2 regions of the Specibacter sp. NPDC078692 genome follow, and region 1 is predicted to be linked to the other one. Evidence: riboswitches for the same ligand, from Rfam matches in the RefSeq annotation. Region 1 holds a riboswitch; the other holds the start of a gene.
The links. A riboswitch is a leader RNA that binds a small molecule or an ion and turns the genes downstream of it on or off. The one in region 1 is predicted to bind cyclic di-AMP.
Positions count from the first base shown of each region.

Region 2: linked by a shared signal. The riboswitch ahead of AB0O97_RS09940 (NlpC/P60 family protein) and the one ahead of AB0O97_RS17690 (M23 family metallopeptidase) in region 1 are both predicted to bind cyclic di-AMP.

Region 1 is NZ_JBFBLV010000035.1:53-6,917, forward strand. Features, by position in the region: gene AB0O97_RS17690 (M23 family metallopeptidase) at 318-1,043, opposite strand; cyclic di-AMP (ydaO/yuaA leader) riboswitch at 1,145-1,344, opposite strand; gene AB0O97_RS17695 (hypothetical protein) at 1,686-1,910, opposite strand; gene AB0O97_RS17700 (heavy metal-responsive transcriptional regulator) at 2,275-2,664, opposite strand; gene merA (mercury(II) reductase) at 2,772-4,202, shown strand; gene AB0O97_RS17710 (DEAD/DEAH box helicase family protein) at 4,830-6,865, opposite strand, start outside.
Region 2 is NZ_JBFBLV010000011.1:71,263-78,127, reverse strand. Features, by position in the region: gene AB0O97_RS09965 (molybdopterin molybdotransferase MoeA) at 1-1,110, opposite strand, end outside; gene AB0O97_RS09960 (DUF6457 domain-containing protein) at 1,118-1,450, opposite strand; gene AB0O97_RS09955 (NTP transferase domain-containing protein) at 1,454-2,173, opposite strand; gene AB0O97_RS09950 (helix-turn-helix domain-containing protein) at 2,319-3,038, shown strand; gene AB0O97_RS09945 (MDR family MFS transporter) at 3,226-4,890, shown strand; gene AB0O97_RS09940 (NlpC/P60 family protein) at 5,056-5,853, opposite strand; cyclic di-AMP (ydaO/yuaA leader) riboswitch at 5,858-6,059, opposite strand; gene AB0O97_RS09935 (M23 family metallopeptidase) at 6,211-6,865, opposite strand, start outside.

The DNA of each region.
Region 1 (6,865 bases):
ATCATGCAAACACCAACAGCCTCACACCGGCCTAAAAAAGCCCTTGTTCAGCAACGGCACCGCCAGACAACCCGTTCGACACCAACCACCCTGGAGAGCTTCGGCAGCTATCCGCGGGCGGCTTTGTCCAGCCGCCCGCTCCTGTGCCAGGCGTAGTCGACGGGCGCCGATTTCGCAGCGCCTGAACTTCCATGCCTCGAAGTTCCATCACCGGGCAATTGGGCGCCGCGACACCTGAGGAGAACCCCGAACCCATAATGGCCGCCGGGCAGCGTACGCTCAAAGCCACGCGCCCGGCCGCAATCCATGATGAAGTCCTAGATGAACGGTGTAGGGTCCACCGTCTGTCCATCAACTACGACCTCAAAGTGCAGGTGGCATCCCGTGGAATTGCCCGTCGTGCCGACTCCAGCTATCGGGGCGCCGCCATTGACCTCCTGCCCAACACTGACCCCAATGGAGTCCAAATGGTTGTAGGTGGTCTTGATCCCACCACCGTGGTCGATAACGATTCGATTTCCGCCACCATACGGGCTCCACCCAGCTTCCGTCACGGTACCTGAGCCTGACGCAAATACTGAGGTGCCGCACGCGCCAGCAAAGTCGATCCCTGTGTGCAGTTCCCCTCCCGCCCCAGTCAGCGGATTGACCCGATACCCAAATGGTGAGGTGACCGTCAGCTCAGCCAACGGAGGGCGAAGCCCTGAGGACGGCTGCGCGGGCGTTGGCACAGCTGCTGGCGCCTCTTCTGGCGCCAGTGTGGGAATTGGCGCCTCTTGGGCAGCCGCCGGGTGCAGGGCGCTCGGCGGCGTTGCTGCCTGGGCTGGCTTGCTGGACACCAGTGGCTTAGCGAAGGACACCACGACATCCTGATCCGCCGTTATTTTCGGTTGACCCGAGGACATAGACACGTTGGCGGTCACGGCAGGCGAAAGATGATTGGTCTCAGCGTGGGCGGCAGGAAGGGCAGTCAATGCAATGAAACCTGCTGCTGCGACAGCCATCGTCAATGATTTCTTGCCTGTGAAGGGCTCGATAGTCACGTCAGGGGCCGACGCCCAGTGACGTCCTTTGTTCGACGTGTTGATGAGTCTTGATTTGGTCGCGCGACGGCGGCCATGCTGGCGGTGGGCAGGCATAAATGAGGTCCTCTCAACGCCTACGAAGTTAGCTGTCGGATTCGGGCGAGGTAGGCCCGGCCAGTCCAACGCCCCGCCATATAGGCAGTGGTTTGTTGAGCAGGCTTCACCCCAAGGTGCAACAAGGCACCGGTAGTGGTTCCTCCGTCCCCGTCGCAAAAATGAACGATCGCGGACCGCCGACGGGGTTTGGCGAAGCGGCCCACGAAATACCCGTTAGGGGTATATATTTTTTCAATCCTAACGGACAAGAACCAAAAGTTATAATTTCGTTACACATGAAGTTCGGTGCCCAGGCCACGTCACCTTTCACCACTGGCTGACCGCCGGTCCGACCTCCACATACCCGGGATCAATTCACTTGGACCCGCGGAAACCCAATCCTCTCAATTCCTCGTCTCTGGCAGTCTTCCTCAGGTTGGCAGTTCGGCTCAGGAGATGATCCAGCTTCGGGCCGGCCGGGAATGCTAGTCGGCGGCAAATAGCGGCCAGATACAAGGGCAACTAGGCTCCCGCCCAGGACAGAAAGCCCCACAAATTCATATTTCACAGCCCTCCTGACCCCTCGGCCAGCCAGGCCAAATAACGCAGTTCGTTGAAAATATGCTGCCCCTTTAGGGCAACAGCTGAGATGTCATCAACCATGCCGATGCACCTGTAAAAGTCGTACGCGCGGCACTGGCTAGCCTCAAGGGTAAAATTTGCCCAGAGGCCGGCAAGCATACCGACTCGGTCGCCGCGAATCTCCAGCTCACGTAATTCAACGAACATACCTCGACCCAACGTCTATACGGATGGCGACGGCCTGCCCATTGCCGCCCGGATTTCTTCCATTGAGCCAGATCGCCGATTCCCACAGTAAGCCGAACCTCATCAGCGCGTCCTTGCGCGCCGCAATTCAGAATCTGTGAATGTCGGTTCGGTGCGGTGGTTCATTGATGGTTCGGTTTGGCGGTTCTTGTTGCAACCGGGGCCGCAGAGTCGCGACTTGTCAGCCCATCAGAGTCACGGCATGGTCGGACAGGTGTTCGGCCCCGCTGAGGTGCCAGGCCAACGGGCAACCTTGGAGCCAACCAGACCCTCGACCAGACGCACGGGGCCATGGGCACCCGCGACCACCGAGGTGGGATGTTGATCAGAGGTAGCGGCAGACCTGGTCAGCGGAGCAGGAATCCGGCTCCAGTTTGCTCGCCTTTACATGGAGCTGGGAAATAGTTTCCCTGAGGGCCAGAAGCTCGGCGATCTGAGCATCGAGTTCGCCGAGGCGCGCCCCCAGCAGGCCCTGGACGTGTGAGCACGGCGTCTGGCCGCCCTCACGGATCTTCAGAATCTGCCCGATCTGGGCGAGGGTGAGCCCGGCGGCCTGGCCACGGTGGATGAACCCGACCAGCCCCACGGCATCCTCGGCGTAGTCCCGATAGCCGGAGGCCAGGCGTTCGGCCGGGGGAAGCAGCCCCGACTCTTCATAGAACCGCAGTGTCTTGGTCGTGGTCCCGGTCGCTTCCGCAAGTTGTCCGATCCTCATATTCGACGATTCCCTTTCAATGGCGACCACACTTGACATTCCACTGTACTGGAAGGTTCATGATGGTGCCTAGGATCTTTTGAACCACAGGGAAGAAGGCGTCTGGAATGACAAACGAAGAATTCGACTTGGCGATTATTGGTTCCGGCGGCGGCGCTTTTGCGGCCGCAATCCGGGCCACCGGATTGGGCAAGCGCGTCGTGATGGTGGAACGCGGCACCGTAGGCGGGACATGCGTGAACACCGGGTGCGTGCCTTCGAAGGCGCTACTGGCCGCCGCGGAGGCACGCCACCTGGCGTTGGATTCGGCCCGTTTCCCCGGGGTGGCGGCCTCGGCGGGTCCGGTGGACATGCCGGCCCTGATCCAGGGCAAGGCCGCCCTGGTGGAGTCTATGCGGACGGAGAAGTACGTCGACCTGGCTGCGGATTACGGCTGGGCCATGATCGAGGGGGACGCGTCGTTCACCGGGACCCAGGACGCACCGCTGCTCCGGGTCGCCTCCCCAGATGGTGCCGTGCGAATGATCGAGGCCGGGCACTACCTCGTGGCCGCCGGGGCCGCGCCCTGGGTTCCCCCCGTTCCCGGGCTGGCCGAGGCCGGGTACCTGACCTCGACGACGGCGATGGAACTGGCGGAAGTGCCCGAATCATTGCTAGTCCTAGGCGGGGGCTATGTTGCCCTGGAAATGGCGCAGCTTTTCTCCCGGTTGGGCTCCCGGGTGACCATGCTGGTCCGTTCCCGGCTGGCCTCGCAGGAGGAACCGGAGGCAGCCACGGCGCTGGCCGGGGTGTTTGCCGACGAAGGCATCCGAGTGGTCCGGCGGGCCACCGTTGACAGCGTGGCGAGCGATGAGGCAATCGGAGGAATTCTGGTCTCCGCATCCGTGGCTGGCGGAAAGGAAGTATTCCGGGCTGACCGGCTGCTCGTGGCCACGGGGCGCCATCCCGTGACCGAGGGATTGAACCTTGACTCTGTCGGAGTGGAGTCCGGGGTGTATGGGGAGATCGTTGTCGATTCCCGCCTGGCCACTTCAAATCCGCGCATCTGGGCCGCCGGGGACGTGACCGGCCACCGCGAGTTCGTTTACGTCGCGGCGGCCCACGGCGCCCTGGCCGTAGACAACGCGTTCACCGACGCCTTGGCCGAGGTCGACTACCGGCACCTGCCGCGGGTCACCTTCACCAGTCCAGCCCTCGGGTCGGTCGGAATGACGGAGCAGGAAGCCGTCGCTGCCGGGATCCGCTGCGAGTGCCGGGTCCTGCCCTTGGAATACGTGCCGCGAGCCGTGGTCAACCGCGACACCCGCGGCTTCATCAAGGTTGTCGCCGAGCGCGACACCGGACGCATCCTGGGCATCTCCGCGGTGGCCAAGGATGCCGGGGAAATCGCCGCCGCCGGCGTCTACATCCTCGAAGCGGGAATGACCACCGCGCAAGTCGTCGCCGCGTGGAGCCCCTACCTGACGATGGCCGAAGGCCTCAGGATCGCTTGTAAGGCCTTCACCACCGATGTCTCGATGCTGTCCTGCTGCGCCTGAGCCGCAACGCTCGAGTACGTCCAAGACTTCGGCTATTCCCAAGCCCCATTCGTGGTCAGCGACCACCACCACTGGTCAGGATTCAACCCCACCGAGATTGAACGGCTCCGGCTCGCCATTCAATATTCACCCCCAACCGGAGATCCAGTACCGCATGAAAACCACATGCGACACTCCCCTGCGCCACTGCCATACGTCCAACTTTTCCCTACTCACCACCGCAGCCAGATCCCATCGCCAAGCCCGCACCCACAGCAAATTCACCCCCACCCTTCCATGCTGCAGCCGCAACCAAAGAATCCTTACACGCCTGGCATCCAAGGTCCTGGCCGTCGGTTTGCAGCACGACGCCCGTACACGTCATTGAAGCCCATTACTCCCATGAACTGGCATGGAAACTACAACTTGCGGCCAGTGCGGAACTCGCTGGCGCAATTCTCATCGCGCGCCTCGGCAAATCAACCCATTCGTCTCACCGCACCACGGCCAGCCCGCCTCGTCTTCGACCCAGTGCTAATCAGGGACCGATTGACGATTTGTGTGCATCAGCCCGACCAGCAACCTTCAAGGACGAACGAAACGGTCTTCGGCTGCCTCAGCACAACTCAAAGAGGTCGAACCCTGATGTCAGGGCGAACACAGCACTCGAAGACGGACGCCATACTGCTGTGACGTCGACCATGCCGACGATAAGAGTGCGTGTGTTGTCACTGCGTACCCTGGCGGCGATTTTTTTGCGAGCGCCTTTGCCAGTCTTTTTAGAGAGAGGCTCGCTCCCAGGACCAGCCAAATCTCTCTTTCAGCACCATGGTTCTGCACCACCCTGTTAATCCGGTTCCAATACTCCTCACCACTATTCGATGCCGTCCCGGCCCTGTGTCGGGTCGTTGCCCCATGAATCCCGTCCGTCCAAGGATTGGTCCAACTAGTTGTAGACGGGCTCTCCACGTTGCCAATCGCGAGGTACTTCATGTTCTTTACCGCCTGCGAAACCACTTCGTGGAGCGCTGATGCTGACACGTGAGACTTTTTGAACTGGGTTTTTCCCTTGGCATGAACGAAGATGACCTTTGAATCAGAGAAGCCAACAAAGTCAGCGATCTCGGTCCCCATATCAGTGCAAAGGATCGTCGACCCGGCGCCCAGCGCGTTGGGAAGGAGAGCCTGATCGATGATGCCGAAGACTGAGGCAGGGTCCCATTTGCCGTTTATCACGGTGCCCTTTTCGCCTGTCGACGCCTCTAGCCTGCTGTGTCCTGACACGATCGATAACAGGCCGTGACCTGCGTCGCGTTCCGTGGGTTCAAGGGACCAGAAGTTACCGTTCGAGTAGACGACGCCACTCTTGTCGGCAACTTTGAGGCCACGGGACCGTTGCACCTCATCCCAAAACGAAGCCTTTCTTCCGTGTTTGGATCGATAGGGAACCTCGAAGTCAGACTCCAAGTCGAAGCGTTTTTCTATCTCCGACCATGTAACCCGTGTTTTCATCGTCACGCCAGCAATAGTGGCGACGAAAGAACGATCACTCCCAACCGTCCCGCCCCATTTCTCCACCGTCAGTGGTGGTCCGTTGCTATCTATCGGTTCGAAGGAGTCTGGGTCAACGTCGATCATCACGTACGTAGGCTGGGATACGCCGGACGGGGCCGCCGGAGAAGAATATCGCCCTATGACACGCGACGGCGAGTTATTGGCGTCAAGATCCTGGCCGATCTCGGAGAACCAAGCTAGCACGTCGGCCAGCTTGCCCTCAGTCGGTCTTTGGTCCCGAACCCGCGCATTCTTTACCCCTGCGTAGCGGGTAACGTTATCGGGGCCTACCTTAATTGACCCCTTGGCGGTCGAGTAACCGAAGGTGCCTACGCCGACTTCAGGGGCGATGAGGCGAAGATCGTCGGCAGAGATGGAACGACCCCGCACACTCCATGGACCCAAGTCGTTGTTGACGAGAGTGACTGTAGAAATCCGAGCCGAGTCGGGTAAGAGACTAACGAGGGACTGTGCCGGGATAGGGTTTGTACTGTCCTGGACAGACCGGGGTACTGACGAACCAGAGTCAGCCACAAAGAGTCTACTACCGTCCCAGTGAACGAGCGCGTAGCCGAGAGACATCTCTACGAATGCCCCAGCGAGTAGGAGCGGTGAGTTCTCTACGGACAAATAGATCAGGACCCGGGTTGCTCTATCAGGCGCTGTGACGCTCAGGACCTGCTGGTCCTTTTCAATATGGTCAGCAGTGACCTCGTCCATTATCTGGTCGAGGTTGGGCGTCCGAGCGAGGTGGCGCACAGAGGCGTTGAGCCGAAAACGGAGGTGCTTCCACGCATCATCGGCACTCAAATCCACTTGCTCGCGAAACAGCCTATCCCAGTAGATCGATTTGGGCTGGGCGGCTAGGAGGGCTTCAATACCGGCAGGATCTGTGGCAACTTTATGAGGAGCCTCACCATCATCATAGCGTCGGTACCGATCCCAAGCGTCTTCCATCTCGCCGTCAAGGGCAAGCACATGTGCACTCGCATTACCTTGGCCGGAGCCCATTCGAAGTACGCGGCCGATCTGTTGGATTCGCGCCCGATCGTTGCCGAACCCCTCGTAGATCGCGAGAATGTTCAGTTTCGGTTGGTCAAAGCCCTCAGTAAGCTTGTGTTGGTGAACCC
Region 2 (6,865 bases), on a different contig from region 1:
CGGCATGGGCAGGCTTCCGAGGCGAGCTAGCAACGGTGCACCCAAGGTCATGAGTCCCACCATGGCGGCCAGCGGGTTGCCGGGCAAGCCCACGATGAACCGTCCGTCGGGCAGCTCGGCCAGCAAGGTGGGGTGGCCTGGGCGCATGGCAATGTGCGGAATGTGAAAGGTGCCACCCATGGATTCGATGGCGGCACGTAGGAAGTCAGCGCTGGAATGTCCTGTTGCGCCGGTGGTAATAACGACGTCGGCCGGGTCGTCTTCGTCGTCGGCCAGGGCGTCCAGCATGGAGGCAAGGTTGTCGGCTGCGCGTTGCAAGCCAACCACCGTCCCACCGAGCATCTCAACCACGGAACCGAGCTGAGGCGAGAAAGCGTCGCGCACAAATCCGGGTTCTGGCAGACCCGAGGGCACCACCTCGTCACCGGTCAGGACAATCTTGACGGCAGGGCGGCCTAACACCGAGAGTTCATCGAGGCCACCGAGTGCCGCGAGTGAAACATGGGCCGGGTTCAGGGTAGCGCCTGCGGCGATCAGCAGTTCCCCTTCCGCAGCCTCCTGCCCGGCGGGGCGGATATGCTGCGCATTCTTCGGCTCACCGGGACGAGCGTCACCTCCGCGTACTAGGATCGGCAGTCCGTCGTCGTCCTTGGCAAGCTCGCCCGCTTCGCTGCGCAGCACAGCTTTAGCACCAGTAGGAATCAGGCCCCCTGTGACAATGGGGACGGCCTGTCCTGGTGCCAGCCGCCGGCCAGGCTCTGCCAGAATCCACGGAGGGCTACCCGCAATGGCCCAGCCGTCCATGGCCGAAGAGGCGTAATGCGGCATAGCAAGACTTGCGAACACGTCTGCGGCAAGTATCCGGCCCACAGCCATGCTCAGCGGAACTGTATGTGCAACCAGCGGTTCTGCCGCATGCCATGCAGCCTCCCGCGCTTCCTGCCAGGTATGTGGCAAAACTTTGCCGGGCACGGCCTCGGGTAGGACAACCTCGGCCTGTGCCCTCGAACCTCCTGCTGAATCAGCGGGCACAGTGCCAGCAGTTGGTTCCCCAGTTGCAGCGGTCGGCTCGGTAGCAGCGGTAGCAGCGGCGGCCGCGTCATCCATCATGCCGGTACTAGTTTCCCTGGGATTTTTCGCCAGCATCCACGGCAGGCGCATCCACGGCAGACGCTTCCACGGCCGGGGCCTGTGCCGCAGCCAGCTTCTTGGCCAGCCCCAGCGCAGCCTTCATGGCCACTGGTTCAGGTGCTTGGCCCGATCCCGCCGCCAAACCTGCCGCCAGCCCCGCCACAAAAGTAGTCAGAGGCGCCGCTGGACGAACGATCGAATGCGCAGCGACACCAGCAACATTCAGGACCGCGTGAATGTCCACGTCGAGGTCGCCAATTTCAAAGGCCTCCAGAAGCTTCTGGGTCCACTCTTGCAACAACTCGTCATGATTTTCCAACAGTCATCCTTCCGCACCGGCTGCTCCCGCAGCGATCCCCTGCGCACGAGCATCCGCCCAAGTGTCAATGTCCGCCGTCAGCTCTGCTGGCACGACGAGTTCCTTCATGTTCACATTAGCAACCAGCGCGAAAACCGAGGCATTCTCCAGACGGTGCGCCGCCCGCGCCGTGTCAGCCGCGGCCCGCAACTCACGCAGCGGATAGACGGCGGCCAAGGGCTGCTTCTTCCCGTCAGCCACCGCCATCACGCCCTGCCCAGGAGAACAGTCACCAGATGCATCCAGCAAAAGTCGCGCCACCGCACCGGCCCACGGCATATCGCACGCCAGAACTAGCACGTGTCCGCGATCGGCTGCCAGAGCCTCAATCCCGGCCGCAATCCCGGCCGCAGGACCGGAATACGGTGGATCTTCCTGGACTGCCATCGCCTGGCCTGCGTGTTCGGCCGTCGCCAGCCAGCCTGCAATCTTTTCTACGGGACCTACGACGGCGATGCCGCCTTGCGCTGTCGCCACACCGTCTGTTTGGGCTGGGGTGGACGCGGAAGTGAGCTGCGTTGCGGTGCTCCGGCCGGCGAGTAAGCCCACGACGGCATCAACGGTGCGTGCCAAGAGTGTTTGGCCTTCCATTATGAGCCCCGCTTTGGGTACGCCACCCAGTCTGCGCGAGAGCCCACCAGCGAGAATCAGTGCTTGCAGAGGTCTCTCTTGATCGCTAGTCATATGGCCATCGTATCGGTCGCGCCAGCGGTGGCACTCACCGGAGAATAATTGTGCACTCACTAAAAATTTGCAGGAACTACAAATAGAATTGAAGCTGTGCTCAACGGAATCACGTGGCACTGTGCACACCTTCACAGGAATCAGCATGAGCGTGAAAACAACGCAGTCGTCGTCCGAGGACGAATCGCTCCCCAACGCTCAACACGCTCAACATGCTCAAAACGCTCAACATGCTCAGGACACCCGGGACACGCTGCGCAATAGAAAGCGGGCCGCCACACGGCTGTCCATTCGCCGCGCGGCCATTGAGCTTGGCCTTCGTCACGGCTATGAGAACGTCACCGTCGAGATGATCTGTACGGCTAGTTCCGTCTCCCAACGAACGTTTTTCAACTATTTCGGCAACAAAGAGGGCGCCTACGTCAGCCCACGGAGGCCGCTGCCGACCGCAAAGCAGCACCGAGGTTTTCTCGAAGGTGGCGGGACCAGTGTTTTTGGTGGGTTGTTCGGGCTGATCTCAACAACCTTTATCGAGGCCGAGACCGATCTGGAACTGTTTCAAGCCAGGCATCGGCTCATCCACCAGACTCCCGGGCTGCTGGAGCGAGAAAAAGCCAAGATCAGCGAGACGGAAGAGATCTTTGTGGGCTACATACTGGAGCGGTTCCGCCATGACGGGCGCAGCACCACAGAAACCCCGGATCTTGAGGACGAGGCACACATCGTTGTCGCCCTCGTCTCAGGTGCCCTCCGTTTTGCCCTGCAAAAATGGGCCGCAGGAAATTTCACTGCCAACCGTGAGTCCTTGATGCAGACCACCGCTGAGCTCATCCAGCGCATCACCGCCAACGAACACTGGCCGTGAGCAGCCACTAACAGTCAGCAGCGCAGTACTCAACCACTGCCGCACCATCTCCTCACCCGGCGAGCCACCGCACAAGCCAGCACTCCTGAGCAACAGCTGAGAAACGCCGTCGAACCTTCAGCCGTACATTCATTAGAGTCATCAACCCGCAGCCGCCCGCACCTCACACGGCCGCTAGGAAAACATCATGACGTCAACTACTAACACCGTGGATCAACTCCCAACGTCCGACCGCCGCAGCATCCTCCTCGTTTTCGCAGGGCTGATCCTGACCATGCTGCTGGCGTCGCTGGACCAGACCATCTTCAGCACCGCGCTTCCCACGATTGTTGGCGAGCTCCATGGCGTCAATCTCATGCTGTGGGTCATCACCATTTACATTCTCGCCTCCACCATCATGCTCCCCATTTACGGGAAGCTGGGTGATCTCCTAGGACGCAAAGGCCTGTTCATCGGCGCGATCTCCGTCTTCATCCTCGGTTCAATCGTGGGTGGTTTTGCGCAGGACATGACGTGGCTGATCATTGGCCGCGGCATTCAGGGGTTGGGAGGTGGCGGTTTGATGTTGCTGTCCCAGGCCATCATTGCCGACGTGGTCCCTGCCCGTGATCGCGGACGGTACATGGGCATCATGGGCGGCGTGTTTGCGGTGTCCTCGGTGGCTGGTCCGCTGCTAGGCGGCTGGTTCACTGACGGTATCGGTTGGCGGTGGGGCCTCTGGATGAACATCCCCTTGGGCCTGCTGGCCATTGTTTCCGCCGTGTTCTTCCTGCGGCTGCCCGCCCATCCCAAGGTTAAGGCCCGTGTTGATGTGGCTGGCATGGCATTGTTGGGTATCGCATCAACGCTCTTGGTTCTAGTGAGCACCTGGGGAGGGACAAAATATGCGTGGGCTTCGGTGCAAATCATCGGCATGGGTGCCGGCACTATTGCTGCCGCTGTGCTGTTTGTCTGGGTAGAGAGCAAAGCCGATCATCCCATCATGTCTTTGCACTTGTTCAAGGACCGCAATTTCAATCTGACGACGGCGGCCGGCCTCATCACCGGGATTGCCATGTTTGGGACGCTGGCCTATATGCCCACATTCCTGCAGATGGTGACCGGCGCCAATGCCACGCAGGCGGGTTTCTTGATGATTCCCATGATGATGGGGTTGCTGGTCACTTCGATAGCTTCGGGACAATTGGTCAGCAGAACCGGACGGTACAAGTGGCTGCCCATCACGGGGATGTTCATTGTGGCCGGCGCCCTGATCCTGCTCTCAACCATGACCGCTAGCCTGCCCGTTTGGATCATCTGCTGCTACCTGGCCATCATGGGCATCGGGCTGGGCACCTCGATGCAGATTCTGGTGCTGATTGTGCAAAACCAGTTCCCGAACTCCCAGGTGGGCATGGCGACTGCGTCCAGCAACTACTTCCGTCAGATTGGCGCGTCGTTGGGATCAGCCGTGGTGGGCAGTCTCTTTGCGCACCGGTTGGCAACGCTGCTCACGGAGCGGATTCCTGCGGGTAGCTCTGGTGCGCAGGGTTCCGGCAGTATTAACTCGCTCACGCCCGCCATTGTTCGGGGGCTTCCGGAACAGTTGCGCCACATTGTGGTTGGGTCCTACAGCGATGCGCTGACACCAATTTTTGTCTACATGGTGCCGTTGCTGCTGTTAGCCGGGCTCTTGTTGCTGTTCGTCAAGGAGATCCCGCTGGCCACAAGCATCAACCGGGGCGGGCCGCTGGAAGGGGTTGAGGCTTCAGAAAGGTCCCAGGTGGACGGTTCCGCAGCCCGGGAAGCCACTAACCTTTTGGATAGCCTGTACGGCGCGACGTCGCCATTGATACGGAAGGTGCAGTCATAGTGGCCCAGCCCGGGGTTGGCGGCTTCGGGGATCCGGGCCGGACGGGGACGATCGGCCGCCACGCCAAGGTGCAACGAGCTAGAACTCAAGCAGGCGAGTAGATGCACCGTTAAATGCCAAAGCCCCGTCAAAAGACAGGGCTTTGGGCACAAAAGCTGGTATTACTTAGTGACCCACAGCAATGAAGACGGGAGCGGAAGCTCCATAAATAGAAACTCCTGCGATCTTAGTGGTTCCCTGGTAACCGCCGTGAACTGCCTGGCCGTTGCCAATGTAAACAGCGATGTGGGCCAGACCCACGCCACCGTCTGCATAGTAGATCAAGTCGCCGGGCTGTGCTTCGCCCTGAGATACTAGACGGCCCTTGTTCAGGTAGTCACCGGGCCAGCCAACCCAGGAAATCCCAGCGGCAGACAGAGCGTTGCGAACCAGCGCGGTGCAGTCCTGGCCAATTCCGAGCTGACCCAAGGCAGCACTGGCAATGATCGCGCCAACGCCACTCGGGGCTACAGACTGGGTTGCAGCCGGCTCAGGCGTTGAGACCGTTACGGCCGGCGCTGCGGCCGGTGCTGCGGCCGGTGCTGCTTCAGCAACCGGAGCTGCAACTGCAACTTCACTGGACTGCGCCTCTACAACTACCGGCTCTTCAATGACAGGAGCCGGGGTGGAGGTGATGGTGGGTGTAGCGAAGGAAATCTTCACCGTGGAAGCTGCCGTGATGGCGGAAGCGAGTTCCGTGTTCAGGTTCAGCGTTGTGGCACCGTCCGAAGCGCGCTCCACTGTGGGAGTTGCGGCGTTTGCGGCGATACCGGAAGTCAGTACAAGCCCTGAAGCTGCTGCGATGACAGCAGCCTGACGACCAACCCCGCCGACATTGAAACTGACGGCTTTCGTGAGGGTGGAGATCGGACTGGTCTTAACAACCTCGGCGCGGTGGCGCCCGAGGGCAGTGTTTGAAGCCAAGAAGGATTCCTCTCCCAAAGCCTGCGAGGTAAGCTGTCGGATTCGGATGGGAGTCACCCGGCCGCTCCACGTTGTCCCACCCAAGGAATTTCTTCCCTGCCAGTGACTGAACGCTTCGCGGCTTCACCCCTAGGGTTTCGCAAAACCGCTGCGAATCCCGATTATTGGTTCCCCCGCCCCTGCCAGACGATTGATACGAACGGACCATGAGTAGTGGCAGAGCTAGGCAATCGACTCATGGGCGCCGACTTGATTCGAAGTTGGCGCGATTACGACGGTACAACAGTTTTTTCTCAATGTCACGTTCAGGTCACGGTCGTGTGACTAAGTCGTAACTATGGAGGCCCTGTGGAGGACTTACAGCCAACCCTTAGGATCGACAACTTCGTCGTCGATGATGACCTCGAAATGCAGATGGGGGCCGGTAGAGGCGCCTGTGGAGCCACTGAGGCCCACAACATCTCCGCGTTCAACCTTCTGGCCAACCTGCACCAGATTGGCGCTCATGTGGTTGTACGAGGTTGAGAGGCCGTTGCCGTGGTCGATAACCACGCGATTGCCACCACCGAAGTCATGCCAGCCCGAGAAGGTAACGGTTCCACCAGCGGCGGAAAGTACTTCTGTGCCGCTTGCGACGGCGTAGTCCTGGCCGGTGTGACGCTCATCGATCTGGCCGGTGATGGGGCTGATGCGGTTACCAAAGGGTGAACTCTCAACCAAGGTCAGCAGGGGTGCCGAGAGGGTCCCTTTGGAAGCCTGGGGCGTCACGTTGGAGGCGTTGACCTTGAGGGTTTCTTTGAGCTGACCATCAGGGTTCAAGGCACTGCCGATTTCCGGAGTGGCGAAGGTGATGGGGATCTGCGCGCCTGCTGTGACCAGTGTTTCCGCGGAAACAGCTGCTGCAGTATCGAGGTGAAGGTCTTCGGAAACCTGCGTGGAAGGAAGCGTGACAGCCAGGACTAGACCCGTGGCCGCCATGGCTACGCCCATTTTTTGGCCGGCGCCGCTGGCG